Regions from separate parts of the Nocardioides sp. Root151 genome, predicted to be linked through region 2. Evidence: riboswitches for the same ligand, from Rfam matches in the RefSeq annotation. Region 2 holds a riboswitch; the other holds the start of a gene.
What was found. A riboswitch is a leader RNA that binds a small molecule or an ion and turns the genes downstream of it on or off. The one in region 2 is predicted to bind thiamine pyrophosphate.
Positions count from the first base shown of each region.

Region 1: linked by a shared signal. The riboswitch ahead of ASD66_RS05985 (thiamine ABC transporter substrate binding subunit) and the one ahead of ASD66_RS02015 (thiamine phosphate synthase) in region 2 are both predicted to bind thiamine pyrophosphate.

Region 1 covers NZ_LMGG01000001.1:1,263,217-1,278,212, reverse strand. Annotated here, with positions in the region: gene ASD66_RS06055 (aminotransferase class I/II-fold pyridoxal phosphate-dependent enzyme) at 1-1,009, shown strand, start outside; gene neuC (UDP-N-acetylglucosamine 2-epimerase) at 1,013-2,137, opposite strand; gene ASD66_RS06045 (N-acetylneuraminate synthase family protein) at 2,134-3,165, opposite strand; gene ASD66_RS06040 (acetyltransferase) at 3,162-3,809, opposite strand; gene ASD66_RS06035 (NAD(P)/FAD-dependent oxidoreductase) at 3,969-5,249, shown strand; gene ilvA (threonine ammonia-lyase IlvA) at 5,260-6,543, shown strand; gene ASD66_RS06025 (DUF1918 domain-containing protein) at 6,657-6,869, shown strand; gene ASD66_RS06020 (hypothetical protein) at 6,877-7,539, opposite strand; gene ASD66_RS06015 (hypothetical protein) at 7,664-7,954, opposite strand; gene ASD66_RS06010 (diacylglycerol kinase) at 8,119-9,204, shown strand; gene ASD66_RS06005 (SDR family oxidoreductase) at 9,201-10,004, shown strand; gene ASD66_RS06000 (MBL fold metallo-hydrolase) at 10,037-11,047, shown strand; gene ASD66_RS25155 (carboxymuconolactone decarboxylase family protein) at 11,238-11,840, shown strand; gene ASD66_RS25150 (RNA polymerase sigma-70 factor) at 11,849-12,718, shown strand; TPP riboswitch at 12,880-13,012, shown strand; gene ASD66_RS05985 (thiamine ABC transporter substrate binding subunit) at 13,003-14,109, shown strand; gene ASD66_RS05980 (ABC transporter permease) at 14,106-14,996, shown strand, end outside.
Region 2 covers NZ_LMGG01000001.1:412,602-427,597, forward strand. Annotated here, with positions in the region: gene ASD66_RS01970 (cobalt-precorrin-6A reductase) at 1-569, opposite strand, end outside; gene ASD66_RS01975 (cobyric acid synthase) at 566-2,056, opposite strand; gene ASD66_RS01980 (DNA-3-methyladenine glycosylase I) at 2,091-2,678, opposite strand; gene thiC (phosphomethylpyrimidine synthase ThiC) at 2,794-4,500, opposite strand; gene thiD (bifunctional hydroxymethylpyrimidine kinase/phosphomethylpyrimidine kinase) at 4,497-5,327, opposite strand; gene ASD66_RS01995 (thiamine phosphate synthase) at 5,324-5,983, opposite strand; gene ASD66_RS02000 (thiazole synthase) at 5,980-6,741, opposite strand; gene thiS (sulfur carrier protein ThiS) at 6,738-6,923, opposite strand; gene thiO (glycine oxidase ThiO) at 6,920-7,999, opposite strand; gene ASD66_RS02015 (thiamine phosphate synthase) at 7,999-8,577, opposite strand; TPP riboswitch at 8,576-8,686, opposite strand; gene ASD66_RS02020 (DUF1707 domain-containing protein) at 8,730-9,389, opposite strand; gene ASD66_RS02025 (sulfatase-like hydrolase/transferase) at 9,415-11,082, opposite strand; gene ASD66_RS02030 (NAD(P)-binding domain-containing protein) at 11,193-12,245, opposite strand; gene ASD66_RS02035 (ATP-binding protein) at 12,291-14,537, opposite strand; gene ASD66_RS24035 (flavin-containing monooxygenase) at 14,684-14,996, shown strand, end outside.

The sequences.
Region 1 (14,996 bases), 850 kb from region 2:
CGCCGAGCTGGTCGGGACCAGGCACGCCGTGGCCACGGCGAGCGGGACCGCCGCGCTGCACGTGGCCCTGCGCCTGGCCGGCGTCGGTCCGGGCGACGAGGTCTTCGTCTCCGACTTCACCTTCATCGGCTCGGCCAACCCGGTCGCCTACCTGGGTGCCGACGTCGTGCTGGTCGACTCGGAGCCCGACTCCTGGAACATGGACCCCGAGCTCCTCGAGCAGGAGCTGGACCGCCGTGCGCGGGCCGGTGAGGCCATGCCGCGCGCCATCGAGCTGGTCCACGTCCTCGGGCAGCCGGCCGCCGGACACCGCATCGCCGAGATCGCCCGACGCCACGGCATCGCGCTGGTCGAGGACGCCGCCGAGAGCCTCGGTGCCCGATGGGTCGACGACGTCGGAGACGCCGTCCACACCGGCGCCCTCGGCCGGCTGGGTGCGTTCTCCTTCAACGGCAACAAGATCGTCACCGCGGGCGGCGGCGGCATGATCGTCACCGACGACGACGAGCTCGCCCGCCGCGCGCGCCACCTGACCACCCAGGCCAAGGTGCCCGACGTCGGCTACCTGCACGACGAGGTGGGCTACAACTACCGGCTCACCAACCTCGCCGCCGCGCTCGGCCTGGCCCAGCTGCGCCGGCTCGACGAGTTCGTGGCCGCCAAGCGTGACATCGCCGCACGTTACGACGCTGCGTTCGCCGATCTCCCGCTCACCCTGGGCCCCAGGGTGGCCGGCACCGAGTCGACGTACTGGCTCTACTCCGTCCTCGCCGCCGACCAACCCAGCCGCGACGCACTGCTGGAGCACCTCGCGCGGGAGGGTGTCGGAGCCCGCGCACTGTGGCGTCCGCTGCACCAGCAGCCGCCGTTCAGCGGCGCGCGCACGATCGGCGGCGACGTCGCCACCAGCCTGTTCGACCGGGGGCTGTCCCTGCCCTGCTCCACCGACCTGAGCGCCGACGACCACGCTCGCGTCGTGGCCGCGGTGCGGTCGTTCTTCAACTCCTGAGGCTCACTCGTCGACGAAGTGCTTGGCCCGGGCCGGAGGGTCCGCCACGACCACGTCGACGATGCGGCGGGCGGCCGTGCCGTCGCCGTACGGGTTGACCACGCGGGCGGCCCGTTGCCGGAAGCCGTCGTCGAGGACCTGCCGCAACGCGGCGCCGACGGCGGCCTCGCCCTCGTCCGACCAGAGGACGTTGTCGGACCGGAGCCGCCCCTGCTGGCGCAGCCCGACGTCGACGGCCGGTACGCCGACGGACGCCGCCTCGATCACGCCTGACGACGAGTTGCCGACCACCACGTCGCAGGACGCGAGGACGGCGGGGTAGCGCGGGCCGAGCGCCTCGACCACGAGCAGCCGCTCGTCACCCTGGAGGCGGGTCAACGCGGCCAGCACGTCGTCCCGGCCGGCATCCATGCCCGGGTGTGTCGCCACGACCGTGCCGCACACGTCGAGGGTGGCGCGCAGCGCCTCCTCGGCCCACCGGCCGATGTCGTGCGTGGCCGACGCGGTGGGCGGGTGGTAGGTGAACAGGGCCAGGGGGCGCCGCACCGGGACCCCGAGGAGTGCCTCCAGCTCGGCGTCGTCCAACCGGGTCCGTGCCGCGTAGCGGTCGAGCCCGGGCGCCCCGGTGACGTGGATGCGCTCAGGCTCCTCGCCGAGCCGGGCGACCCGCTCCGCGGCGTCCTGCGAGGCGACGCAGTGGACGTCGGCCAGCTTGGTGACGGCATGGCGGACCCGCTCGTCGATCGCCCCGCTGGTGACCTCGCCACCGTGCAGGTGCACGACCGGCACACCGGCCAGCACGAACGGCGGTACGACGTACAGCAGCTCCCACCTGTCACCCAGGACCACGAGGCGGTCCACCGGATGCTCGGCCACCACGCGACCGGCTCCGGTCGACAGGGCGGGACCGTGGCGCAGCTGGGCGGCCAGGTCGACCTCGTCGAGCGGGGCGGCCAGGGCGATGACGGAGGACACCGAGCCTTCCAGTCGGTCGGCCAGGCCGGCGGCGTCGAAGGCCAGGCCGGTGAGAACGACGGTCTCGACCTCGGGGCGGGACGTGAGCTCGGCCAGCACCGGCTGCAACGGCCCGAGATCGGCACGCGTGCCGACGAAGACCGCGACCTTCACGCGAGCTCCACGTCGGCCGCCGTGATCGGGTCACCGGCACGGACCGGACGGATCACCCGGGCGCCGACGACCGCTGTGCTCGGCGCCAGGCCGTGCTCCGGGCGCAGGGTGACCGCGTCGTCGGGCACCAGCGTGTGTCCGGAGGGCAGGTCGCGCGCGGCGTGCCAGGAACGGCGTACGAGCGTGGCGTTCTCGACCTCGGCGGGCATCCGTCGCTTCACGCCGTCGCCCAGGGACGCGAAGGCGTCGCGCACCGCGGTCACGTAGTCGGTGAGCTCGTCCGGCTCGAGGCTGGCCGCGTGGTCGGGTCCGGGCAGGGTGCGGTCGGTCGTCACGTGCTTCTCCAGCACGGTGGCGCCCAGCGCGACGGCGGCGACGGCACTGGTCAGCCCCAGCGTGTGGTCGGACCAGCCGACCGGCACCCCGTGCTTCGCGGCGAGCGCCGGGATGACCCGGAGGTTCGCCTCGTCGATCGGGGCGGGGTAGGCGGAGACGCAGTGCAGGAGGGTCACCGACGGTGCCGCGGAGGTGGCCTCGAGAGCGGCCGCGACCTCGGCCTCGTCGCCCATCCCGGTGGACACCAGCAGGGGCAGGCCCAGCTCGGCGAGGGCCCGGAGGAACGGGGTGTTGGTCAGCTCGCCCGACGAGGTCTTGATCGCGGCGACCCCGAGGTCGGCCAGCAGTCGGGCGCTGTCGAGGTCGAACGGCGTGCTCAGGAACGTGAGCCCTTCACCTTCGGCGTGGTCGCGGAGTCGCTCCCACGCCTCGGCCGGCAGGGTCAGCGCCGCGAGGAGCCCGGCCTGGTCCTCCGCGCCGCCCCGGTCCCGCTGGTAGGGGGTGGTCTGCGCGTGCGACGAGACCAGCAGGGCCGGGTCGAAGGTCTGGAACTTGACCGCGTCGGCACCGGACCGGGCGGCCACGTCGATGAGCTCGTGGGCGAGGGCCTCGTCGCCGTTGTGGTTGACGCCGGCCTCGGCGATCACCGTGAGCCGGTCGGCGGGCGGAAAGACTGGGCGCTCGTCGTTCATGACGGGGTCCTCTCGGTGCGGTGGCGTTCCACGGCGGGCACCCCGACGACGCAGGCATTCTCGGGGACGTCGCGGGTCACGACCGCCCCTGCGCCGATCACGGCATGGGCGCCCACGGTGACCCCCGGAAGGATCGTGGCCCCGGATCCGACGAACGTGCCGGCGCCCACGCTCGCCCCGCCGAGGACGACGGCGCCGGGCGCCACGTGGACCCCGTCACCGAGGGTCACGTCGTGCTCGACGACGGCCGCCGTGTTGACGATGACACCGCGTCCGACGCGGGCACCCGGGCCGACATGGGCGTGGTGCAGCACCACCGACGAGCCGCCGAGCGTGACGTCGGCGGACACGGTCGAGGTGCTGGCCGCTGCGGAGAACAACAGGTCGGGTGGCAGCTGGTCGATCACCTCGAGCCGACGGCGGTTCTCGCCGATCGTGACGACCAGGCGCCGGTCCTGCTGCTGGGCCAGCGCGATCGCGTCGGAGTCGGAGTCGAGGACGTCGACCGACCACTCCCGGGTCGAGACACCCGCGACGGCGACCAGCTCGGCCACTCCGAGCAGGGCGTGGGCGACGCTGGCCGCATGGCCGCCGGCCCCCACGGAGATCCAGGGGGTCAGCACGGCAACGGGTTCGGACGACACGGCCCGAGTCTAGGGCCGGTGCCGAGGGTGTCGAGACGGCCTCGTTCCTCGGCCCGCTCAACCACCGCAGGGGGCGTTGGCCGATTGCACAAGGGAAGTGGCGGAACCGTGGAGGTTCGGGCAGCCCGGAGGGGCGTGGACTTCGCCAGACTCGTGGACATGGCTGAGCACCCTGAACACGTGGTCGTCGTCGGCGCCGGGATGGTCGGTCTCTCGACCGCCTGGTACCTCCAGCAGGAGGGCGTAAAGGTCACCGTCGTCGACCGGTACGGCGTGGCCGCCGGCTCCTCGTGGGGCAACGCCGGATGGCTCGCGCCCGCCCTGACCCTGCCGCTGCCGGAGCCGGCCATGCTCAGGACCGGCATCCTCGCGACGCTGAAGCCCGACTCCCCGGTCTACGTGCCGTTCCGCGCGGACCCGCGTCTCGTGCAGTTCCTCCTCGGCTTCGCCCGCCACTGCACGGAAGGCCACTGGGGCAAGGCGATCGAGGTCTTCAACCGGGCCAACGCCGGCGCCCTGGCGGCGTACGACGAGCTCACCGAGCACGACGGCACCGGACGCGTCGAGGAGCCGACCCTGAACGCCGAGCCGTTCCTGGCCGGCTTCGTCTCCGACGCGGACCGCGCCGTGCTGGTCGAGGAGTTCCGGCACGTCGCCCAGACCGGCGGCCTCACCGACTTCGAGCTGCTCGACGGCGACGACCTGCACACCCTGGAGCCGTCGCTCGGCAAGGTCGTCACGCACGGCGCCCGCCTGCACGGCCAGCGCTACCTCAACCCCGGTCGCTTCGTGCACGCCCTCGCCGAGGCGGTGCAGGCCCGCGGCGGCGAGATCGTCGACGGCCAGCAGGTCACCGGCGTGAGCCAGCGCGGTGCACGGGTGCTGGTGGCCAGCAAGGGCCGCGAGTCGATCGTCGCGGACGCCGTCGTGCTCGCCAACGGCAGCTGGCTCGGCGAGCTGGCCCGCCCCCACGGCGTGCGCAAGGTGGTGCAGGCCGGCCGCGGCTACAGCTTCACCGTGCACCCCGACCACGTGCCGACCGGTCCGGTCTACTTCCCGACCCAACGGGTCGCGTGCACGCCGCTCGGCAAGCCCGAGGAGGGCCTGCGGGTGGCCGGCATGATGGAGTTCCGCAGCCCCGACGACCCGCTCGACCAGCGCCGCATCCAGGCCATCGTCGACGCGGCCACCCCGATGTTCACCGGTGTCGACTGGTCGCAGCGGCACGACGAGTGGGTCGGCTCGCGGCCGTGCACCACCGACGGCCTGCCGCTGGTCGGGGCCAGCCGCTCCGACCGGGTCTTCGTCGCCGGCGGTCACGGCATGTGGGGCGTGGCGCTGGGGCCGTTGACCGGCAAGCTGCTGGCCGGCCGGATCGCGGGCAGCTCCACCGCCGGTGACCGCGACCTGCTGAGCGCCTTCGACCCCCTGCGGAAGTAGCATCGGGGGAGTGACCCTCCCCGATCTCACTGGCGATCTCACCGGCGCCCAGCTCAGCGCGGCCGGTGTCGAACGCGCCGCCGACGTGCTGCGCCCGGTGGTCCGGCGTACGCCGTTGGAGCTGAGCGTGCGGCTCAGCGAACGGGCCGGTGTGCCCGTGCTGCTCAAGCGTGAGGACCAGCAGCTCTCCCGCTCCTACAAGATCCGCGGTGCGCACCACCTGATCGCCGGGCTCACTGACGCCGAGCGCGAACGCGGTGTGGTCTGCGCCAGTGCCGGCAACCACGGACAGGGTCTCGCACTGAGCTGCGCCACCTTGGGCATCCACGGTCGGGTCGTCGTACCCCAGAACACCCCGCGGCAGAAGCGGCAACGCATCCTCGCCCTCGGCGAGGGCCTGGTCGAGCTGGTCATGGTCGGCAGCTCGTACGACGAGGCGAGCGCGGCCGCCCACGCCGACGCGGAGCAGTCCGGTGCGGTCTACGTGCACCCGTTCGACGACCCGCGCACGATCGTCGGGCAGGGCACCATCGGGCCCGAGCTGGTCGAGCAGGCCCTCGAGGCCGGCCACGATCTCGGCACCGTGGTGGTGCCGATCGGCGGCGGCGGACTCATCTCCGGCATCGCGCTGTGGCTGCGTGAGCGGCACCCCGACATCCGCATCGTCGGCGCCGAGCCCGCGGGGGCGGCCAGCATGACCGCCGCACTGGGCCACGGGGCGCCGATCGGGCTGACCGAGCTCGACACCTTCATCGACGGCGCCGCGGTCGGCCGCGTGGGCGACCTGACCTACCCGATCGTGCGCGACCTGGTCGACGAGGTGGTGACCGTGCCCGAGGGGGCGGTGTGCACCGAGATGCTCGCGCTCTACCAGACCGAGGGCGTCATCGCGGAGCCCGCCGGTGCCCTGGCCAGCGCGGCCGTCTCCCGCATCGACGCGGGCGGCCGGGCGGTCGCGGCGATCGTGTCGGGCGGCAACAACGACGTCAGTCGCTACGCCGAGATCGTCGAGCGCTCGCTGCTCCACGAGGGGCTGCGGCACTACTTCCTGGTGACCTTCCCCCAGGAGCCTGGCGCGCTGCGGCACTTCCTCGAGGACGTCCTGATCGAGGGCGCGGACATCGTGGTCTTCGAGTACGTCAAGAAGAACAACCGCGAGACCGGGCCGGCCCTGGTCGGCATCGAGCTCGAGCGCGCCACCGATCTCGCCGAGCTGATGGAGCGCATGACGGCGAGCCCGTTGACCATCGAGCTGGTCCCGCCGGGGTCCCCGGTGTTCAGCTTCCTGCTCTGAGCCTCGCTGAGTTGCCCGAAGCCCTTGGCCTGCTCCCGGGAAGGGAGAAGACTGACCACTGAAGGGCGCGGTCTCGCGCCCCGGCGGTTCCGGCCAGGAAGGAGCGAACTGTGATGACAGGGATGCATGCGGGTGCGGGGGACCGGCTGATCGTGCACAGCGGGCACGTCGGCGAAGCGGAGCGTGAGGCGGAGATCCTCGAGGCGCGCGGATCGGAGGGCACCCCGCCCTTCCTCGTGCGCTGGACGGACGGGCACGAGTCACTCGTCTACCCGGGGCCGGACGCGCAGGTGCGGCCGGCAGGACAGGACCTGCCGCAGGAGTGACGGATGGTCAGGCCTCGTCGCCCGGGAGGTGCGGGTCGGCGAGGAGGTACTGCGCCAGCTTGCCGTCGTGGTCGCGGTCGTGCGGCTTGACCGGCTCGGGGATCATCCGGCCCTCGGTGGTGTCCCAGAAGTGGTCGACGCCCAGGCAGATGCGCCGGGCCACCTTGCCGGGCAGGCCGAGGTGCGGCACGTAGGGGTGGGGTCGCGTGGGCGAGTGCAGCTCCGCACCGTAGACGCGGTCGGCCAGGTCGGAGCGCGCCTCTGAGGTGGTGTGTTCGACGAGGGCGGTGACCACTTCCTCCTCGAGCGCCATGAACTCGTCGAAGCGCCGGTGCAGGTCGGCCCAGATGTCGTGCCACGGGCGGTGGATCGCGTGCGCCTCGCCGTACAGCTTGGCCTTGGTCTGGGCCATGGCGTACTCGAGGTCGCGGCTGGTGCGGGAGAACCGGTGGGCGACGTCGTTGCCGTCAGGCAGTCGCCGTCGTGCGGCCGGCACGAGCACGGCGTTCGCCGCGGCGAGGTGTCGGCTCGCGCTGGCCAGGAATGTGTCCGTGGCAGGGAAGCGGTCGCGCGGCCTGTCGTGTGTCGGCTTGTGCCACTCAGCGGTGGAGAGCCGTTCGTCGAGGACGTCGTGCGTGGCCTTGATGCTGTGCAGAAGCTTGTCGTGCATGGCCGTCATCTCCAGGGTCCCGAGCGAGCATGCGCTGTGCTCCCTTCCAGTGTGCGTCGCCGTACGCCGGAAGGGAAGGCACAGGCGCAGTGCCCGGCCCGTGGGAACTCGGCCCCGTCGGAACTCAGCCCTCTTCGAATTCGGCCTGCTCGAGGAACTCCGCGGCCACCTTCAGCAGCTGTACGGCGACCTCGGGGTCGAGGCCGGCCATGGTGACCTTCAGCCCGAGGTCGGAGCTCGGGTCGAGGTTCCAGTCCTCGTCGTCCTCGGCCGCCTGCGGCTGGCTGAAGTCGACCAGCTCGAGGAACATCCCCGGCTTCTCGCCACCGAGGGCGACGACGTGCAGCGACTCCGGGTCGCCGATGAACCGGGCTCCGACGCTGAGGGTTGCTTCGACTTCTTCTTCGTCGCTCATGGGTCCGCCTCCCGGACTCGAGGGTGTTTCTGAGGAGACTAGCGACGTCGCGAAACCGACCGTGGGAGACGTCGGTCGTCGAGCCCTGGGGTTCGGTTGTCGAGCTTGTCGAGACACGGTTGTCGAGCTTGTCGAGACATAGAACGTGTTCTAGGTTGGCTGGCATGAGCTCTGAACCCCTGCGCGTCGTCGGCTGGTCCACCGGAACGGTCGGGCGTCATGTCATCGCCGGCATCGACCGGCACCCCGATCTCGAGCTGGTCGGGGTCTGGGTCTCTGGTCCGGAGAAGGACGGCCAGGACGTCGGGCGCCTGGCCGGGCTCGACCGCGACCTCGGCGTCACCGCGACCACCGACCGCGACGCGTTGATCGCGCTGGCGCCGGACGCGATCGTGCACACCGCGATGACCGACGACCGCATCTTCGCGGCGATCGAGGACCTCCAGGCATTCGTCGCGGCCGGCATCAACGTGGTCTCCAGCGGACCGGTGCTGCTGCAGTACCCGTACGGCGTGCTGTGGGACGAGGCGCTCAGCTCCCTCGAGAAGGCCTGCGCCGAGGGTGGGGCGAGCCTGCACGTCAACGGCATCGACCCGGGATTCGCCAACGACGTGCTGCCACTGGTGATGACGTCGCTCTCGCAGCGCATCGACCAGGTGAAGGTCAGCGAGATCGCCGACTACTCGACGTACTACCAACCCGTCGTCATGCGCGACATCTTCGGTTTCGGCAAGCCGGTCGACGCCGACGACGTGATGCTGTGGCAGCCCGGAATCCTCAGCATGGGTTGGGGATCCGTGGTCCGGCAGATCGCCGCCGGGCTCGGGGTCACGCTCGACGAGCCGCTCACCGAGACCGTCGACCGGCGTCCGGCGCCGGTCGACACCGAGACCGTCTCCGTCGACATCGCCGCCGGCACGATGGGGGCAGTGAGGTTCCAGGTCATCGGCCGCGTCGACGGCGAGGACAAGATCGTCCTCGAGCACATCACGCGCACCGCCGAGGACCAGGTGCCCGAGTGGCCGACCCCGCCCGAGGGTGGCGGCTGCTACCGCGTCGAGATCACCGGTCAGCCGATGATGAAGGTCGACTTCACGCACCGTGGTGAGGACGGCGACCACAACGTCTCGGGCATGGTCACCACCGCACAGCGTCTGGTGAACTCGGTGTCCTCCGTGGTCGCGGCGGAGCCCGGCATCGTCACCGCGCTGGACCTGCTCCACGTGACCGGCAAGGGGCTGGTCTCTTGAGCATCCTCGACAGGTTCACCGTCACCGACCACGTCGCGGTCGTCACCGGGGCCGGTCGCGGGATCGGTGCGGCCACCGCCGTCGCACTCGCACAGGCGGGCGCCGACGTGCTGATCGCGGCCCGGCACGCAGACCAGCTGGAGGCGGTCGCCGATCTGGTGCGTGGTGCGGGGCGCCGTGCGGTCGTCGTACCGGCGGACCTGTCGGACACCGACGCGGCTGCGGGTCTCGCGCAGGCGGCGTACGACGCGTTCGGCCGACTCGACATCGTGGTCAACAACGTCGGCGGCACCATCCCGAACGCCTTCCTCGACACCGACGTGGCCTACCTGGAAGAGGCGTTCCACTTCAACGTCAGCACGGCGCACGCGCTGAGCCGGGCGGCCGTGCCGCTGATGCTGACCGGTCCGCCGGACGCGCAGAGGTCGATCGTCTCGATCAGCTCGATGATGGGGCGCGCGTCGGGTCGGGGCTACCTCGCCTACGGCACCGCCAAGGCGGCGCTGGCGCACTGGACCCGGCTGGCGGCCACCGACCTGGCCCCGCGCATCCGGGTCAACGGCGTCTTCGTCGGCTCGGTGATGACCAGCGCGCTGGAGTTCGTCGCCGGCGTGCCCGAGATGATGGAGCAGCTGGAGACCAGGACCCCGTTGGGCCGGGTGGGGGAGCCCGAGGACATCGCCGCCGGCGTCGTCTACCTGGCGTCGAGGGCCGGTCAGTACGTCACCGGGAAGCTGCTCGAGATCGACGGCGGCATCCAGCAGCCGAACCTCGATCTCGGTGTGCCGGACGTCACCTGAAGTGACCCGGCGGTACGTGACATGGTGGCCCGATGACTGACTGGACCGAGCCGGGAGCGTTCGAGGTCGCCCCCGGCGTGCACCGCATCCCGCTGCCCCTGCCGATGGACGGGCTGCGTGCGGTCAACGTCTACGCGATCGACACCGGCGACGGGCTGACCCTGATCGACGGCGGCTGGGCGATCGAGGAGTCGCGCACCCTGCTGGAGAAGTCACTGGCCTCGATCGACCGCCAGGTCTCCGACATCACCCGGTTCCTGGTCACGCACGTGCACCGCGACCACTACACGCAGGCCGTGACCGTGCGCCGTGAGTTCGGCTCGCACGTCTCGCTCGGCATCGGCGACAAGCCGACTCTCGACCTGATCCACGACCCCGACGTCGAGGAGGACCCGTACGTCGAGGTGCTGCGCACCTCCGGCGCGGGCCAGATGGCCACCGACTGGGGCACCTACACGGCCGAGATGACTCCCGACCTGACCCTGTGGGAGGCACCCGACACCTGGCTCAGCGGCGACCACGAGATCGCGGTCGGGCAGCGCACGCTCGAGGCGGTCTCCACGCCAGGTCACACCCAGGGCCACTACGTCTTCGCCGACCACGGCGACGGGCTGCTCTTCGCCGGCGACCACGTGCTGCCGACGATCACTCCCTCGATCGGCTTCGAGCCCAAGCTGGCCGGCCAGCCGCTCGGCGACTTCCTGAACTCGCTGGCGAAGGTGCGCGCCATGCCCGACCTGCGGCTGCTGCCCGCGCACGGTGCGGTCACCGGCTCGACCCATGCGCGGGTCGACGAGCTGACCGCACACCACGACGTACGACTCGACCTCTGTCGCGAAGCGGTCGCCGCCGAGCCGGCGTCGTCGTACGACGTGGCCGCCCGGCTGCCGTGGACCCGTCACGAGCGCAAGCTGAAGGACCTCGACCTCTTCAACTCGGCGCTGGCCACCCTCGAGACCCGGGCCCACCTCGAGCTGCTCGTCGCTCGCGGCGAGATGACCCGCACCCTCACCGACGGCGTCCACATCTACGCGATCCCCTGATGTAACGCGGGGTTACGGTCGCTCCACACGCGTTGTGACGCGTGCGAACCGTCAACAGCACCGCACAAGTCCGGACCCCTTCACAGGCTGACCCTTCACAGGCTGACCTGTCACAGATCCGGGACGGCCGGTGTCTTCATGGGCGAACGGGCTCCAGCAGGTGGGGCCCCGGGTCTCCGCAGGAGGAGCCATGCCCAGCAAGACGACCAGCAAGACGACCAGCAAGACGACCAGCAACTTCCGGATCCCCAAGGCCGAGCTCGACGGCATCTACGGCCGGATGCTCAGCGGCTACGCCAAGCGGACGTACGGCGAGGTGCCCGACTTCGCCTACGTGATGTACCACCACAAGCCGTTGACCAAGGCGATCCTTTCGTTCGAGGGCAAGGTCGCGAAGTTCAGCGCCCTCGACCCCAACCTGAAGTCGTACGCCGAGATGGCGAGCGCGGCGATGATCGGGTGCAGCTGGTGCATGGACTTCGGCTACTTCATGGCCCACAACAAGGGGCTCGACGAGGCCAAGATCCGCCAGGTGCCGGTGTGGCGCGACAGCGACGTCTTCACCCCGCTCGAGCGCGACGTCCTGGAGTACGCCGAGGCGATGACCGCCACCCCGCCCGAGGTCGACGACGAGATGGTCGACAACCTGCACCGCCAGCTGGGTGTCGAGGCCACCGTCGAGCTGACCGCGATGATCTCGTTGGAGAACATGCGCTCGCGCACCAACGCCGCGATGGGACTCGCCTCGCAGGGTTACTCGGACACGTGCGAACTGGCACCCTTGGCACGGTGAGACCACCCGTGAGCGATCCCTTCGTCGAGCACCGCAACCTGCTCTTCACGGTTGCCTACGAGATGCTCTCCTCGGCCGCCGACGCCGAGGACGTCGTCCAGGAGACGTGGCTGCGTTGGGCCGAGGTCGACCAGTCCGAGGTGCGCGACCCGCGGGCCTACCTGGTGCGGATCGCGACCCGGCAGGCGCTCAACCGGATGCGCACGCTCGAACGACGCCGCGAGTCGTACGTCGGACCGTGGCTGCCCGAGCCGCTGTTGACCACGCCCGACGTCGCCGACGACGTCGAGCTGGCCGACTCCGTCTCGACGGCGATGCTGATGGTGCTCGAGACGCTGAACCCCACCGAGCGCGCAGTGTTCGTGCTGCGGGAGGTCTTCGGTTTCGAGTACCCCGAGATCGCTGCCGCGGTCGACAAGTCGGAGCCGGCGGTGCGCCAGATCGCGAGCCGGGCCGGCAAGCACGTGCAGGCCCGACGCCCGCGGGCCGTCGTACCGGCGGACACCGAGAGCGTGCTGGAGCGGTTCATGGCGGCCGCGGCCGGCGGCGACCTCCAGGTCTTGATGGACGTGATGGCGCCCGACGTCGTCATGTTCAGCGACGGCGGCGGGCTCCGGCAGGCCGCACTGCGCCCGATCCACGGCCGCGACAAGGTGATGCGCTGGCTGGTCGGTGTGATGGGGCGCGACGCGGGTGTGATGACACTCGACACGGTGCAGGTCAACGGCCAGCCGGCGATCCGGTTCTTCCTCGATGGCGTGCTCGACGTGGTCGGCACGCTGCGCGTCGAGGCCGGCCAGGTCACCGAGATGTACCTCGTGCGCAACCCGCACAAGCTGACCCGGGCCGACAAGGACGTCGTGCAGCTGAGCCGCTGAGGTCGTACGCCGGCACGTCCCGTCGGTCGAGCGCGCCGCCGGGCGGTCGTACGGCGGCACTTGTGCGGTGCTGCTGACGGTTCGCACGCGTCACGACGCGTGTGGAGCGACCGTAACCCCGCGTTACTCGGGGCGGGCGGGGCGTGGGGTAGATTCGGGAGCTCAAGAGACAGGGGAGCCCTCCGGCCAGCGAGCCGGGGAGCTGAGAGTGCGGGCCCAGCAGACCACGCTGGCCGCAGACCCTCAGGACCTGATCCGGTTAGCACCGGCGAAGGGAGTCGGAGATGAACCGCGCACTGCGCACCACCCTGGCCACGATCACGGCCCTGACGCTGACGGGCGCAGCGTCGTGCACGCTGCTGGCCGACGACGGGGACGACTCGGGCGAGACCAAGATCGAGGCGACCGACGGCGTCGACCCCGCCGACGCGATCGCCGGAACCACCGTCACGCTCGTCACCCACGACTCGTTCAACCTGCCGAAGAAGCTGATCCGCCAGTTCCAGAAGGACACCGGCGCCACGCTGAAGATCCGGCCCTCCGGTGACGCCGGCAAGCTGACCAACGCGCTGGCGCTGAGCCAGTCGAACCCGATCGGCGACGTGGCGTTCGGCGTCGACAACACCTTCGCCTCGCGCGCGGTCGACGAGGACGTCTTCGCGACGTACGCCGCAGAGCTGCCCGGCAGCGCGGAGAAGCTGCGCCTCGAGGGCGACGCGGGGGACAAGCTCGCGCCGATCGACCAGGCCTCGGTCTGCGTCAACGTCGACACGGCCTGGTTCGAGAAGAACGACCAGGAGCCGCCGACCAGCCTCGACGACCTCACCGATCCGGCCTACAAGGACCTCACGGTGATCCCCGGCGCGGCGACCAGCTCGCCCGGCCTGGCCTTCCTGCTCGCCACGATCGCCGAGTACGGCGACGACTGGCCCGACTACTGGAAGGACCTCGTCGGCAACGGCGCCGAGCTGACCGAGGGCTGGACCGACGCCTACTACGGCGGTTTCACCGGCGGTGGCGACGGCGACCGACCGATCGTGGTCTCCTACGACACCTCGCCCGCCTTCACCGTGGACAAGAAGACCGGCGAGACCACCACCGCGGCCCTGCTCGACACCTGCTTCCGCCAGGTGGAGTACGCCGGCGTGCTGGAGAACGCGAAGAACCCGGTCGGCGGCCAGGCCGTCGTCGACTGGCTGCTCAGCCCTGAGGTCCAGGCCGCGCTGCCCGACAACATGTACGTCTTCCCGGTCGACGACTCCGTCGCGCTGCCGAAGGAGTGGGCGAAGTTCGCGCAGCAGCCGACCGAACCCTACGAGGTCTCCGCCGACGACATCTCCGAGCACCGCGCCGAGTGGCTGACCGAGTGGACGGACATCGTCAGTAGGTGAAGCGCCTCCTGACGCTCGCCGGGCTGGCCGCGCTGCCGGTCCTGGTGCTGGGTGTCTTCTTCGTGCTGCCGGTCACCGGCATGCTCGGGCAGGGGCTCTGGCCGGACGGCAGGTTCGCCCCCGGCGACGTGCTCGAGGTGCTGGCCCGGCCCCGGGTGCACCGGGTGCTGTGGTTCACCGTCTGGGTCGCGGCCACGGCCACGCTGGTGACGCTGCTCCTCGGCGTACCCACCGCCTATGCGCTGCACCGTCTGCGGGTGCCCGGACGCAGCGTGATCAGGGCGGCCTTCCTGGTGCCGTTCGTGCTGCCGACCGTGGTGGTCGGCATCGCCTTCGACCGGCTGGTCTCCACCGGCCCGCTCGAGGTGCTCGGCCTCGACGGGTCGCCGGTCACGATCATCGCGGCGATGGTGTTCTTCAACCTGGCGGTCGTCGTACGCACGGTCGGGGCGGCGTGGGAGGGACTCGACCCGCGACCCGGTGAGGCGGCCGCAGCGCTGGGCGCCTCCCCGTGGCAGGTGTTCCGGACCGCCACGTTCCCGGCGCTGCGCGGATCGGTCGTCTCCGCGGCCAGCGTCGTCTTCCTGTTCTGCTCGACCGCGTTCGGCATCGTGCTGGTGCTCGGCGGCCTGCGCTACTCGACCGTCGAGACCGAGATCTACCTGCTCACCACCAGCCTCTTCGACCTGCCCGCCGCAGCAGCCCTGTGCCTGTTGCAGCTGCTGGTGGTCACCGTGCTGCTCCTGCTCGCCGCCCGGGCCCGTTCGGCACCGGGCCAGGCCGCCCGCCGTCGTGTCGAGCCCTCCCGGGTCAGGTTGTACGACGCCCCGGCGTTGCTCGCGACCGCACTCGGGCTGCTGCTCGTCGCGGTGCCGATCGCCATGCTG
Region 2 (14,996 bases):
GCGGCGTGCTCGCGCATCAGGGCCAGCTCGCCGTCGAGGCGATAGGGACCACGACTCGTCAGCAGGGTCCACGGGGCCGGCAGTTCGAGGTCGGGAGGGTCCACAACCCGCACCAACGCTGACGATTCGGCCAACGGCTCCACGAAGCGGGCGAGCGACTGCCGGCCCACGGTGAGGAAGGGCCGCTCCCCCAGCGTGGCGGTCAACGCGGCCGCTTCGTCGTGGTCGTCGACCCAGTGCCACGTCTCTGCGCCGGGCGCCTGGGCCCAGCCGGGTCGCTCGAGACGCAGCAGGGGCACGCCGGTCACCGCGCACGCCGCGATCGCGTTGCGGGTCATGCCCTCCGCGAAGGGATGCGTGGCGTCGACGACCGCAGTCACGTGCTCGTCACGAAGGTGGCCGACCAGTCCGTCCACGCCACCGAAGCCACCGATGCGCACGGGTCCGACGGGCAGCCGCGGACGCGCCACCCGCCCGGCCAGCGACGAGGTGAACGTGACACCGCGTTGTTCGAGCAGGAGGGCGAGCTCACGCGCCTCGCCGGTGCCGCCGAGGAGCAGGACGTTCATCGCGACGCTCCCGGGGGCAGGATCGCGAGGTCGGCCGGTGCACCGCGCTCGACCAGCTCGAGGAGGGCGTCGACGTCGAGGTGCTCCTCGACGAGCGCGCCGAGCAGGTCGAGCCGGGCCTCACGCTGCTCGGGGAAGCTCACGTCGGAGGAGCGCCACTCACGCCCCGCGGCGCTCGCTGCGGCTGCGAGGAAGGCGCGCCGGAACTCGTCGCCCTCGAGGCTGCCGTGCCACATCGTGCCGAACACTGCGCCCGCACGCGCTCCACCGAGGAACTCCTCGCCGGAGCTCCGGGTGATGCGGCCGTGGTGGATCTCGTAGCCGGTCGTCTCCGCACCCAGCGCCTCACCGGACGGCAGCCGCAGCGCCTTCTCCTCGGCGAACGTCGTGGCCACGTCGAGCAGGCCCAGGCCCTCGACATCGGCGCCGGCCACGCCCTCCACCCCCGTCGGGTCGATGATCCGACGACCGAGCATCTGGAAGCCACCACAGATGCCGAGGACCGGCTTGCCTGCCGCGGCGTGGTCGAGGATCGCGCGGTCCAGCCCACGCGACCGCAGCCAGGCCAGGTCGGAGATCGTCGCGCGGGTGCCGGGCAGCACGACGAGGTCGGCGTCGGCCATCGCCCGTGGGTCGCTGACGAACACCACGTCGAGGCCCGGCTCGATGCCGAGTGCGTCGACGTCGGTGAAGTTCGAGACCCTGGGCAGCCTGACCACTGCCACCTTCATGGCTGCAGCGCCGTCCGGCGTACGACGTCCCTCGAGGTCGAGTGCGTCCTCAGAGTCCAACCAGAGATGGGGATTCCACGGCAGTACGCCGAACACGCGGCGACCGGTGAGCGCCTCGAGCTGGTCGAGGCCGGGGGCCAGAAGGGTGGCGTCGCCCCGGAACTTGTTGACCACGAACCCCGCGATCAACGCCTGGTCGGCCGGCTCCAGCAGCGCGACGGTGCCGAACATCGCGGCGAACACACCACCCCGGTCGATGTCCCCGACGACTACGGTCGGGATCGATGCGTGCCGGGCCAGGCCCATGTTGACGTAGTCACTCTCACGCAGGTTGATCTCGGTCGGGCTGCCCGCGCCCTCGGCGATCACCACGTCGTAGCGCGCGGACAGGTCGTCGAAGGCGTCGTACGCCGCGTGCGCGAGGTGGCGTCGTCCGTCCACGAAGTCGCGGCTGGAGATCTCACCGGCAGGCTGGCCCATCACCACGACATGGCTCCGGCGGTCGCCCCCGGGCTTGAGCAGCACCGGGTTCATCGCCGCCTCGGGCTCGGCCCCGGCGGCCAACGACTGGATCCACTGGGCCCGCCCGATCTCGGCGCCGTCGCCGCAGACCATGGAGTTGTTCGACATGTTCTGCGACTTGAACGGCGCCACCTTCAGGCCCCGTCGCATCAGTGCGCGGCACAACCCGGTGGTCACGATGCTCTTGCCGGCGTCGGAGGTGGTGCCGGCGACGAGAAGGGCACCACGAGTCATGTCCGAACCCTATCGGCGCCGGGACCCGCGCGAGTCAGCGCGGCCAGACCCCGGACGAGCCGCGGCGATGGCTGGCCATCAGGTGGGTGTCGACGATGCCGACCGCCTCCATCAGTGCGTACATCGTGGTCGGCCCGACGTGGGCGAACCCCTTCTTCTTCAACGCCTTCGAGAGCGCCAGCGACTCGGGCGACTGGGTGGGCACGTCGGCGTACGTCGTCGGCTCGGGGGTCTCGGACGGCTGGAAGGACCAGACGAAGTCGACCAGCCCACCCTCGTCGCGCAACGCGAGCGTGGCCCGGGCATTGGTGATCGTGGCGTCGACCTTGCGCCGGTTGCGCACGATGCCGACATCGGCCATCAGGCGCTCGCGGTCGGCGTCGTCGTACGCCGCGACCTTCTCGGCGTCGAACCCGTCGAAGGCGGCGCGAAAGTTCGGCCGCTTGCGCAGGATCGTGGCCCACGACAGTCCCGACTGGAACGCCTCGAGGCTGATCCGCTCGAAGAGCGCGGTCTCCTCGCGGATCGGCATGCCCCACTCGGTGTCGTAGTAGTCGCGCATCATCGGATCGGTCGCCGCCCAGGTCGGCCTGGCCAGTCCGTCGTCACCCATCACCGTCATGGAGGTCAGTCTGCCAGCGGTGACGAACTGCGGCAGTTCGTCTGGTCCGGACCGCCACGCACGCTCATCGCATGGCCGATCGTGACGAACTGCCGCAGTTCAGTACCTCATGCCGTCAGGCGCGGGGCTCGACGTACACCGTGCCCCCGAGCTCGATGAACTCCTCCGACTTCTCCTTCATGCCCACCTCGGGGTCGAGGCCGGGCTCGAGTGCCGACCCGAACCGCTCCCGCACGTCCTGGCTGATCTTCATCGAGCAGAACTTCGGGCCGCACATCGAGCAGAAGTGCGCGGTCTTGCTGGCCTCGGCCGGCAATGTCTCGTCGTGGAAGGCCTCGGCCGTGTGCGGGTCGAGCGAGAGCGCGAACTGGTCACGCCAGCGGAACTCGAAGCGGGCCTTCGACAAGGCGTCGTCCCAGTCACGGGCCCGCGGGTGGCCCTTGGCGACGTCCGCGGCGTGCGCGGACAGCTTGTAGGTGATCACACCGGTCTTCACGTCGTCGCGGTTCGGCAGGCCGAGGTGCTCCTTGGGCGTGACGTAGCAGAGCATCGCGGTGCCGTGCATCGCGATGGTGGCCGCACCGATCGCCGACGTGATGTGGTCGTAGCCGGGCGCGATGTCGGTGGCCAGCGGGCCGAGGGTGTAGAACGGCGCACCCTTGCACCAGTCCTGCTGCAGCACGACGTTCTCCTCGACCAGGTTGAGCGGCACGTGGCCGGGCCCTTCGACCATCACCTGTACGTCGTACTTCCAGGCGCGCTCGGTGAGCTCGGCCAAGGTGCGCAGCTCGGAGAACTGCGCCTCGTCGTTCGCGTCCGCGGTCGAGCCGGGACGCAGCCCGTCACCGAGGGAGAACGAGACGTCGTACTGCGCGAAGATCTCGCAGAGCTCGTCGAAGTGCGTGTAGAGGAAGTTCTCCTGGTGGTGGGCCAGGCACCAGCCCGCCATGATCGAGCCCCCGCGCGAGACGATGCCGGTGACGCGGTCGGCGGTCATCGGCACGTAGCGCAGCAGCACACCGGCGTGGACCGTCATGTAGTCGACGCCCTGCTCGCACTGCTCGATGACCGTGTCCCGGAAGATCTCCCAGGTCAGCTTGTCGGCCTCACCGTTCACCTTCTCGAGTGCCTGGTAGATCGGAACCGTGCCGATCGGGACGGGGCTGTTGCGGACGATCCACTCACGGGTGGTGTGGATGTCGTCGCCGGTGCTGAGGTCCATCACCGTGTCGGCGCCCCAGGTGACCGCCCAGGTCAGCTTGTCGACCTCCTCGGCGATCGAGCTGGTGACCGCACTGTTGCCGATGTTGGCGTTGACCTTCACCAGGAAGCGCTTGCCGATGATCATCGGCTCGGCCTCGGGGTGGTTGATGTTGGCCGGGATGATTGCCCGACCGGCTGCGACCTCGCTGCGCACCAGCTCGACGTCGCAGCCCTCGCGGATCGCCACGAACTCCATCTCGGGCGTCACGATCCCGTTGCGGGCGTAGTGCATCTGCGTGACGTTCTTCCCGGCAATCGCCTTGCGGGGCTGGGGATTCTCACCCTGCCACTCCTCGGCGGCCGCACCACGTCGTACGGCGGAGCGGCCGTTGTCGAGCAGCTGCGTCTCGCGGCCGTCGTACGCCTCGGTGTCGCCGCGCTCGACGATCCAGTCGGCGCGCAGCCCGGGCAGCCCGACCTCGGGCGCGGACCCGGGGCCTTCGGTGGCGTAACGGTCGAAGGTCTCGCCGTTGGTCAGGTGCACGCGGGTCTGCGGCACCCGGATGTCGGGCCGCGGGCCGGTGACGTGGATGCGGCTGTGGGCGTCGTGAACGGTCATGGTGTCTCCTCGTGTCGGTGGTGCAGGGGGGTCAGGTGTGCGATCGGGCCGCGTCCGCGGCCCAGGTCCCAGCGACGGCTGAGCGCCAGCTGGGAGGAGGTGTACGCCGCCGCGCGACGGATGGCGGCCGGGATCGGCAGCCCGCGGGCGAGCAGTGCGGCAAGGGCAGCGCTGAACGTGCAGCCGGTGCCGTGGTCGTTGGTGGTGGGCAGGGCGGGGTGGCTCAGCGGCAGGGGTTCCTCGCCCGGGAGAGCGAGCCAGTCGGTGCAGACGAGCCCGGTGGCGGCGTCGCTCGCAGTCGGTTCGGGCCCCCACTCCAGTCCACCGGTCAGCACCACCGCCGGCCCCAGCGCGGCGAGCTTGGCGGCCAGCTGGTCCGGCGCGCCGTCGCAGCCGAGCAGCGCCCGGGCCTCGTCCAGGTTCGGCGTGATCACCGTGGCCACCGGAAGCAGGTGGTCGACGTACGCCGCCCGCACCGCCTCGTTCCCGAGCACGGCACCACTCGTGGCGACCAGCACGGGGTCGACCACCAGCAGCAGGTGGCCCAGCCGCTCGGCGACCAGGCGCACCGTCTCGGGAGAGCCGAGCATGCCGGTCTTCGCGGCGGCCACCGGCAGGTCGTCGAGGACGGCCTCGAGCTGCCCCGCCACCACGTCGTACGGCGGCACGTGGATCGCGTGCACGCCGGTGGTGTCCTGGGCGGTCACCGCGGTGACCACGAGCGCACCGTGTGTCCCATGGGCCGCGAACGTGGTCAGGTCCGCGGCCAGCCCGGCAGCTCCACCGGAGTCGGTGCCGGCCACCGACAGCACGACGGTCGGCGTCATCCGACCACCTCCAGCAGTCGCGCGACCGTCGCAGCGGGGTCGCCCGCGCGCATGATCTCCCCCATCACGGCGACCCCGTGAGCGCCGGCGTCGCGTGCTGCGGCGGCGTTGTCGGACGTGATGCCGCCGAGCGCGTAGACCGGCACGCCGTGCCCGGCGTACGCCCCGGCCGCGAGCGGTGGCCCGTAGCCCGGCTTGCTGGGTGTGGTCGCGAACGGCGAGAGGGTCACGTAGTCGGCCCCGTCGTCCGCTGCCCGGCGTACCTCCGCAGCCGTGTGGCAGGACCGCCCCACCAGCCCACCCCCGCCCGAGTAACGCGGGGTTATGGTCGCTTCACACGTGTTCTGACGCGTGTTCAGCGACCATAACCCCGCGTTACTGCCGGTGGGGAAGTGCCCGGCGGGGTGGGCGTGGGCGGGGAGGTGGAGGCCGTGGGCGGCGGGGTCCGGGATCCGGCTGCTGATCACGGTCAGGCCCGGTACGCCGACCAGGGCGCCGACCAGCGCGTGGCGCGCGGGTGCAGGCAGGTCGTGCTCGCGTACGACGACATGGGTGAGCCCGGCATCGACGCACTCGGTGATCGTGCGGGCCAGCCCGCGACCGAGCCGCAGCTGGGACCGGTCGGTCAGCAGGATCAGCCTCGGCAGGGCGGTCATGCGATCCGCCCCCTCACCGGGCTGGAGGCGCGGGCCACCGAGCGCCGCGGGACCCGACCGGCCGACCGGGCTGCGAAGCCGGCCTGCACGCCGAGGGAGAGCGCCCGCGCCATCGCCACCGGGTCGTCGGCCCGGGTGACCGCGGTGGCCGCCAGGACGGCCGAGCACCCGAGCTCCATCGCCAGCGCCGCGTCCGAGGCCGTGCCGACCCCGGCGTCGAGCACCACGGGCACGTCGACGGCGGCGACCACGGCTTCGATCGCATGCGGGTTGAGCACGCCCAGCCCCGAGCCGATCGGCGAGCCCAGCGGCATCACCGCGACGCACCCGACATCGGCCAGGCGCCGAGCCAGGACGGGGTCGTCGGTGGTGTAGGGCAGGACCGTGAATCCCTTGCCCACAAGGGTCTCCGCCGCTTCGAGCAGCTCCACGGCGTCGGGCATCAGGCTGGTCTCGTCGCCGATCACCTCGAGCTTGACCCAGTCGGTCTCCAGCGCTTCGCGGGCCAGCTCGGCGGTGAGCACTGCCTCTCGGGCCGAGAGGCAGCCGGCGGTGTTCGGCAGGATGCGCAGGCCGCGCCGAGTCAGCACGTCGAGCAGTCCGCCGGGCCTGGTGCTCGACGTGCGCCGCATGCTCACCGTGACCAACGCGGGTGCGGCGGCGTCGAGCACGGGGTCGAGCAGGGACAGCTGCGGCAGGCCGCCGGTGCCGAGGAACAGTCGGGACGGCAGGGGAACTCCTGCGATGACGAGGCTCATCCGCCCTGCACCGCCGTCACGACCTCGACCACGTCGCCGTCCTCGAGGTGTCGTGTGGCGTGCGCGCTGCGCGGCACCACACTGCCGTTGACCGCGACGGCACTCCCGGCGCACGGTGCGAGCACGGCGACCGCACTCCCGGGGGGCAGGTCGGCGGGTTCTCCGTTGAGGGTGATCTTCATGCGTTGTCCTTCCTGTACGTCGAATCGCGCCCGCTCGGCGCATGGACGAGTCGGTCCGCGTCGACCCGCCCAGCGGCGAGGTCGAAGCGGCGAGGGTCGAGGGCGGGGTCGAGGTGCCCGGTCTCGATGTGGTCGGCGACCAGTCGGGCGGCCAGGGGCGCGAGCAGCACGCCGTGCCGGAAGAAGCCGGCGGCCAGGACCACGTCGCTGCGACCCGGCGCCGGACCGACCAGCGGCAGGTTGTCCGGGGTGCCGGGGCGGTCGCGGGCGCACACCTCGACGAACGTGGCCCGGTCCAGGCCCGGCACCAGCAGTCGGGCGCCTTCGAGAAGCCGGGCGACGCCGCCGAGCGTCACGACGGGGTCGGCGTCGTGTTCCTCCGACGTGGCCCCGATGACCACACCACCGTCGGCCCGCGGGACGACGTAGAGCGGCTCGCCGTGCACCCATCCGCGGATCGTCCGTGTCGGCGGATCGTCGGTGTGGGCCCGCAGGATCTCGCCGCGCACACCCCGCACGAGGTGCGACCAGGGCTCGGGCAGCCGGGCACCGGTGGCGATCACCGTGACGTCGTGATCCCCCACGTCCGGGACGTCCTGGGCACCTCCCACACGAGACAGGAGTGCCGCGACCACCGCGCGAGGATCGACGCTGTGGTCGTCAGGGAGAAGCGCGGCACCGGTCAGACGGTGCGACAGGGTGGGCTCGATCCGCCGCGCGGCGGCTCCACCGAGCAGATCGACCGAGACGCCGACGGTGTCGAGCAGGGCCACCTGCCGCTGCACCTGCTGCAGGTCGCCGCCGTCGAAGCCGGCCAGCAGGGTTCCGGTGCGGTGCATGGGAACCCCCAGCCCGGCGGCGTACGACGGCCACAGCTGCAGGCTCGCCAGCCCGAGTCGCAGCAGGTCGAGATCGGTGTGCCACACCTCGCTCGACGGCGAGAGCATCCCGGCGGCGGCGTACGACGCACCGGCGCCCGGCGCGGGGTCGACCACGGACACCTGGTGCCCGCGGCGCAACAGCTCCTCAGCGCACGAGAGCCCGATGATCCCTGCGCCGAGCACGAGCACCCGCATCAGGCGACCGCGTTCACGAGTTCCTTCGCTGCCTGCACGGGATCGGGTTGTCGCCAGATCGAGCCGATGACCGCCACACCGTGGGCGCCGGCCGAGAGGACGGCCGGTGCCGTGGCCGCCGAGACCCCGCCGATGCCGATCAGCGGCAGTGGGCCGACACAGGCGGACAGGGCCGAGAGGCCGAGTGGGGCAGGCAGTCCGGCCTTGGAGGTGGTCTCGAACAACGGTCCGAACCCGGCGTAGGTCGCTCCGTCGAGAGCGGCCTGGCGCAGTGACGCGAGGTCACGGCAGGTGGCCCCGATGACCAGGTCGGGCGCCAGCCGTCGGGCGCTGGCCACCGGCAGGTCCGAGGCACCGAGGTGCACACCGTGGGCGCCGGCAGCCAGCGCCACGTCGAGCCGGTCGTTGACCACGACCATCGCGCCCGTGTCGAGCGCTGCCGCCACGCACGCCATCAGCGAGCGGGTGGTCGCGGACTTCGCCCGCACCTGGAAGCCGTCTACTCCCGCGTCGGCGAGAGCGGGCAGCAGGAACAGGTCGTCGGTCGTGTCGACCAGACAGAAAATACGTGCAAGCACGGAAATCGCTCCTCGCTTCCTGCGCCGGCATTACCCGGTTCAGGTTCAACGGTCAGAGCGGCTTCAGCCCCATCTCAGCCCGCTGCCGCGAGCACCCGTGGTGGAATGTGCTGCGACCATAGCGCAATCAGCAGGCCATGAGAACCGTGGGTTCAGTGGCCGGGCAGCGCGCCGTGCCCGCGCCAGCGCCTGCCCTCGCCGGGCATCGGCTTGCGCACGACCGTGACGCCGCCCATCAGCGCGAAGCCCTTGACCCGGACGATCGGCGAGTCCGGACCGAGCTGGGCCTCGACACGGTCGCGGCCCTGGCTGAAGTCGCCCATGATGCCGAAGCCCTCGACCACCACGACGGTGAACGCGTTGACGATGACGTCGATGCCGCCCATCACCGTGTTGGCGATGATCGTGGTCTCATGCTCGGTGAGGATCGCCTGGCGCAGGTCGATGTCGATGCCGCCCATCATCGCGAAGGCGGTGTGCGTGCCGTTGACCTGCCAGACCCCACGGCGGTCCTGGCCGCCCATGATCGCCAGCGACGACCGGTGCACGGGGGCACGCACGTTGGCCGGAAACGACGCCGCCTGGCGTACGGGCTCCTGTGGACGGACGGGCTCGACGCCCTTCATCGGCAGGTCCGCGGTGATCGGCACGAGGTCGGCGTACACCTTCGCGGCGTACGTCGCGTCGAGCCGCTCGTCGAGCTCGTCGAAGTCGAGCCGTCCCTCGGCTGCGGCGTCGCGCAGCACCTCGGCGACCTTGTGACGGTCGGCGTCAGAGATGCGCATCTCGTGGGGTCCCGGCGTGCCCTCCATGCCCGTCAGACTAGCGGCCGCACCCTCATCTGGTCAGTGCCCGGCAGCGGGCCGGAGCGCACTGGTCCCAGGCCCGCAGGCGACGCATGAGCTCGCGCGCATAGGGCTTTCGGTGGTCCTGGGTGAACACGTTGCGGTCCTCCCACGGCACGTCGTAGCGGTAGAGCTCCCAAGCGTAGCGGGTGCCGCGCCACGAGTTGTCGAGGTCGAAGCGCACCAGCAGCCCACGACGCCCACGCACCGCGATGTACGACGGCACGAGGTCGGTCATGCCACCGGTCTGACGATCGGCATCGACCTCACCGGGCCGCGACTTCGACCAGGTGTGCTCGAAGAACGCGAACCGCCCACCCGGGGCCCGTCGCGCGCGCAGGCTGGCCTTGAACGAGGAACCCGAGCGGTACTCCGGGCTGTCCAGACCGGCCAGCGCCTCGAACGTCGGGGCGAGGTCGATGTTGTTCACGAACTGGCCACGCCGGCCCGGCGCCACTCCCGGACCCACCACCACCAGGGGCACCCGCACGTCCGAGTCGTAGGGCGTGCCCTTGCCCCCGTTGAGCTGGTGCTGGCCGAGATGGATGCCGTTGTCGGCGGTGAGGAAGACATATGTGTTCGGGCCGACCTCGGCACGGACCCGGCCGATCAGCCGGTCGATGGACTGCACCATGCGGGCCCGGTTGCGGTAGTGGCCCAGTGCCGCCCGGTCGGTCAGCGTGATCCGGTTCGTCCGCCAGGCAGGAGCCGGCGCGGTCCGTCCGTTGCGACGCAGGTAGGTCGGCGCGTTGTCACGCCGCGGGTCGCCGTACCCCAACAGGTCGCGCAGCCTGAGGGACCCGCACGCCTTGAGTCCACAGTTGCCGTTGGCCAGGCCAGCGCGCGGGCGGTCGCGGAACGCCGGCGGGAAGGTCGGACTGTTCCGGTAGGCCTTGCGGAGCTGGCCGTGCGAGCCGTAGGTCGCGATCTCGAGGAAGTACGGCGCCGCGTCGTCACGGTGCCCGCGGATGAACCGCACCGCCTTGGCCGCGGTCACGTTGGTGGCGTAGTGGCTGTCTCGCACTCGTCGGGGCGCACGCAACGGCGGAATCGGGTGGTTGCGCAGCCGCAGGTTGCCGTCCCGGTCCAGGTAGGTGGAGCGGAACCCCCAGCCGTTGTACCCACCGCCGAGGATGGCCTGCCAGTCGTCCCACCCGGGAACCTTCGGCGGCGCCACGGTGTGCCCGTCGACGTCACGTGCCTCATACAGGTTGAGGAACTTGCCGATGAATCCCGTGGTGTAGCCACTGCCCTGGAGGGCCACGCTGAACTGCTTGCCCGGGTTGTCGTGCGCGACGAACGCCGGGTAGCCGCCGACGGCCAGCGTGCCGTTGCGCGTGTTGGTCAGCACTCCGGTCTGGTGCGGCGCCTGGCCGGTCAGCAGGGCAGCACGCGAGGGGCAGCACAGTGAGTCCACGACGTAGGAGTTCCGGTACGACGCTCCCTGGCGCACCATGCGCTGCGCGTTCGGCATCGTCGAGAGGAGCTCCATGGAGAAGTCGTCCATCAGGATCAGCACCATGTTGGGGCGCCGGTCGCCGGCCGCACCGGCCGACGAGGGCTGGCTGGCGCCCTGGCCGGCCGACGAGAAAGGACCCATCACGAGGGTCACGACGAGCAGAAGTGTGCCGAGGACGCCGCCAGAGAACCTGTACCGCATTTTTAAAACCCTTATCTGTAGTGACTTACTACAGTTTCACACACGGCAGTGACGGATCCCCGACCGGGTCCATCCTTCGGCGAGCCGCCCGAGGGGTCAGTCGGAGCTGTTCAGCCCGCGGCGGTCAGCCCGTCGGACCCGAGGAAGCCCGAGACCGCCACCGCGGCACGACGTCCGGCCCGGTTCGCGCCGATGGTGCTGGCCGAGGGCCCGTAGCCGACCAGCTGCACTCGCGGGTCGGCCACCGATGTGGTGCCGTCGAGGCGGATGCCGCCGTACTCGCTGCGCAGGTGGAGCGGCGCGAGATGCGAGACCGCCGGCCGGAAGCCGGTCGCCCAGAGGATCACGTCGACAGCCTCGAAGGTGCCGCCCTCCCAGCGCACGCCGTACGGCTCGATCCGGGCGAACATCGGGCGCCGGTCGTAGGCGCCCAGCCGCTCGGCCGCACGCTCCTGCTCGCGCAGCACCAGGCCGGTCACGCTGACCACGCTGCGCGGCGGCAACCCGCGGCGGACCCGGTCCTCGACCATGGCGACCGCGGCCCGGCCGATCTCGGGCGTGAAGTCGTCGGTGCGCCAGACCGGTTCACGCCGGGTCACCCAGACGGTGTCCGCGATCGGCGCCAGCTCACCGAGGAACTGCACGGCCGAGGCGCCACCTCCGACGACGAGCACCCGCTTGCCGGCGAGGCGCTCCGGGCCGGGGTAGTCGGCGGTGTGCCACTGCTCCCCCGCGAACGAGTCGATGCCCGGGTACGTCGGCACGAACGGCCGGGTCCACGTGCCGGTGGCGTTGACCAGGGTGCGGGTGAGCCAGTGGCGCGGGCCGGCGGACACCCGCAGCAGCCCGTCGTCGTCCTCCACACGTTGTACATCGACCGGGCGGATCACCGGCAGTCCGTGCGCGCCCTCGTAGTCGGCGAACCAGGACGGGACGACCTCGTTCGCCCGGTCGTGCGACCGACCGGGCGCCGGTGCGTCGGGCAGGTCCGCGACACCGTGCACGTCGGCCATCGTCAGTGAGTCCCAACGATGCTGCCAGGCCCCGCCCGCCTGCGGATTGGCGTCAAGCACGACGTGGTCGATGCCGAGGCGGCGCAGGTGGAAGCTCGTGGAGAGCCCCGCCTGCCCGGCGCCGATCACGAGGGAGTCGAGGATGTGCACACCCACGTCAACGCCCGACGCCCGGCGGTTATGCCGTGCCGCGGGTCAGGACCGCTGGCCCATCACCCAGGTGGCCACCTGGGTCCGTGAGCGCACTTCCAGCTTGGCCAGGATCCGCTCCAGGTGACCGTCGACGGTGCGGTTGGAGATCACCAGCTGCTCGGCGATCTGCCGGTTGCTCAGTCCCTCGGCGACCAGCTCGGCCACCTGCTGCTCGCGCTTGGTGAGCGGACTGTCCCGGGGGCTGCCGGTGGCGACGGCAGCGGTGCCGAGCCCGAGCATCACCGCCCCCACGCGGTCGAGCCCCCGTTGCGCCTCACGCAGCCGCTCGGCCTGCGGGTGCCCGATCGCGGCGTCCACGTGCGAGACGATGCGCCGACTGTCGGCGCTGATGTCGGGCCCGAAGGCGTCGATGTCGGTGCCGAGCAGTCGCCACACCGCTGTGGCCGCCCCGAAGAGGGCAGCCGAGTTCTCGAGGTGGTCGTTGGCCGCCGCGATCCATGACGTGAGCTCGAGGGTGAGCGCGATGCAGATCCCGTCCTGGAAGTCGCGTTGAAGCTCCAGCGCCTCGACCGCAGCCGCCCTGGCCGAGACCTGGTCGCCGAGGCGCCAGTGGCACATGCCGGCGATCCACAGCGTGTAGGCCCGGCACCAGCCCTCGCCGCGCGGCGCACTCAGCGCGAGCACCTCACGGCACGTGGCCAAGGCCTCGGTCGGCCCCACCTCGAAGTACTCCGCCATCGCCAGCTGGAACATCGCGGTCTGGGCAGCGGCATCATCGCCGACCTTCTCGAACGTGACCAGCGCACGCCGGAACGCCGCGATCGCGGGACCGAGGTTGCCACTGAACAACCCATGGATCCCGGTCCAGGCGTCCACGTGCGCCAGCAGGTGCTCGTCCTCGAGCTCCAGCGCCAAGGCACGACCATGCTCGAGATGGACGCTCCCCGCCTGACGATCACCCTGGATGAGGCAGACCCACGCCGCGACCCACAGCGCCGCTCCGTGCTCCGGGGTCCGTCCGAGATCGAGGGCCAGGATCCGCTCCAGCCAGCGCCGTCCGTCGCTGAGGAAGCCGCCGGCGATCCAGTGGTAGCGCAGCAGCGAACCGAACGCGGCCGCCTGTTCCTCCTCTCCCGTGGTGGTGGTCGACCACTCCAGGCCCGCGAGCACGTTGGCGTGGTCGCGCCGCATCGCCGCCAGGGCCGCCGGCTGGCCCGGCCCGCACCAGGCCGCGACCATCGACTCCGCACGGGCCAGGTAGTGGTCACGATGCCGACGGCTCAGCTCGTCCGCCTCGCCGGACTGGTCGAGCTTCTCCGCGGCGTACTCCCGCATCGTCACCAGCATGCGATACCGCATCTCGGCACCGCCGGACTCCGCGATGACGATCGACTTGGCGACCAGCTGGTCGAGCACGTCCAGCAGTCGCTCCGGCGCCAGGTTGCCGAACCCGCACACAGCCTCCGCCGCGGCCAGGTCGAGGCTTCCGCGGAACACCGACAACCGGGTCCACAGGAGCCGCTCCTCCGCACCGCACAGCTCATGGCTCCAGTCCACCAGGTCCCAGAGCGCCTGGTGTCGCGGCAGACGGCCCCTGACGTCACCCTTCAGCAGCTGGAACCGGTGGTCGAGCCGCTCCAGCAGCTGGCTGACCGACAGGCTGCGCAACCGGGTGGCCGCGAGCTCGATCGCCAGCGGGAGCCCGTCCAGCGTCGCGCACAGCCGCTCCACGTCGTCGTGATTGGCCTCGGTGACGGCGAAGTCGGGAACCTGGTGTCTGGTGCGGTCCACCAGCAGCCGCACTGCCTCGGGCAGATCGAGCGGTCCGACCGGGAAGACCTGTTCGCTCGCCAGGCCCAGCGGTTCACGACTGGTGGTCACGATCCGCAGCGCGGGCGCCACGTCGAGCAGCTCGGAGACCAGGTCTGCCACCTCGTCGAGCACGTGCTCGCAGTTGTCGATCACCAGGAGCATCGCCTTGCCGACCAGGTGCCGGCACAGCTGCTCCAGTGGCGTGCGGGTCGACTGGTCCGCGACTTCGAGGGCAGACACCATCGCGGGCGCCACCGCCGCGGCTCCGGCCAGGCTGGCCAGGTCGACGAAGACACCGCCGTCGGCGAAGAGGTGCCGGGTGCGCTCGATCAGTTCGAGGGCCAGCCGGGTCTTGCCGACGCCGCCGGTCCCGGTCAGCGTGACCAGCCGTGAGGAGCCCACCAGCGAGCGCACGTCTCTCAACATGTCGTCACGGCCGATGAAGGTCGTCAGCCGTTCACCGGTGCCGGGGCTCATGCTGGGAGACCTTAGTCGCGCACTGTGACCCGTGCCACGGTCTGCCCGCCCGCGGGAGGAAACGGGTGGGCGAACGGGTGGTTCCACCCGCGCCCCGGCCGTGTGACCGCGGTCACGATGGCGCTCCGCCGACTGGAGGAGAAACCATGACCCAGGACCAGACCCACGACGTCATCGTGGTCGGTGCCGGATTCGCCGGCATCTACGCCATCCACAAGTTCCGCGACCAGATGGGCCTCGACGTCCACGCCTTCGATGCCGCCAGTGACGTCGGCGGCACCTGGTACTGGAACCGGTACCCGGGCGCCCGGGTCGACATCGAGAGCGTGCACTACTCCTACTCCTTCGACGAGCAGCTCCAGCAGGAGTGGCACTGGAGTGAGCGCTACCCGGCGCAGCCCGAGATCCTGAAGTACCTCAACCATGTCGCCGACCGCTTCGACGTACGCCGCGACGTCA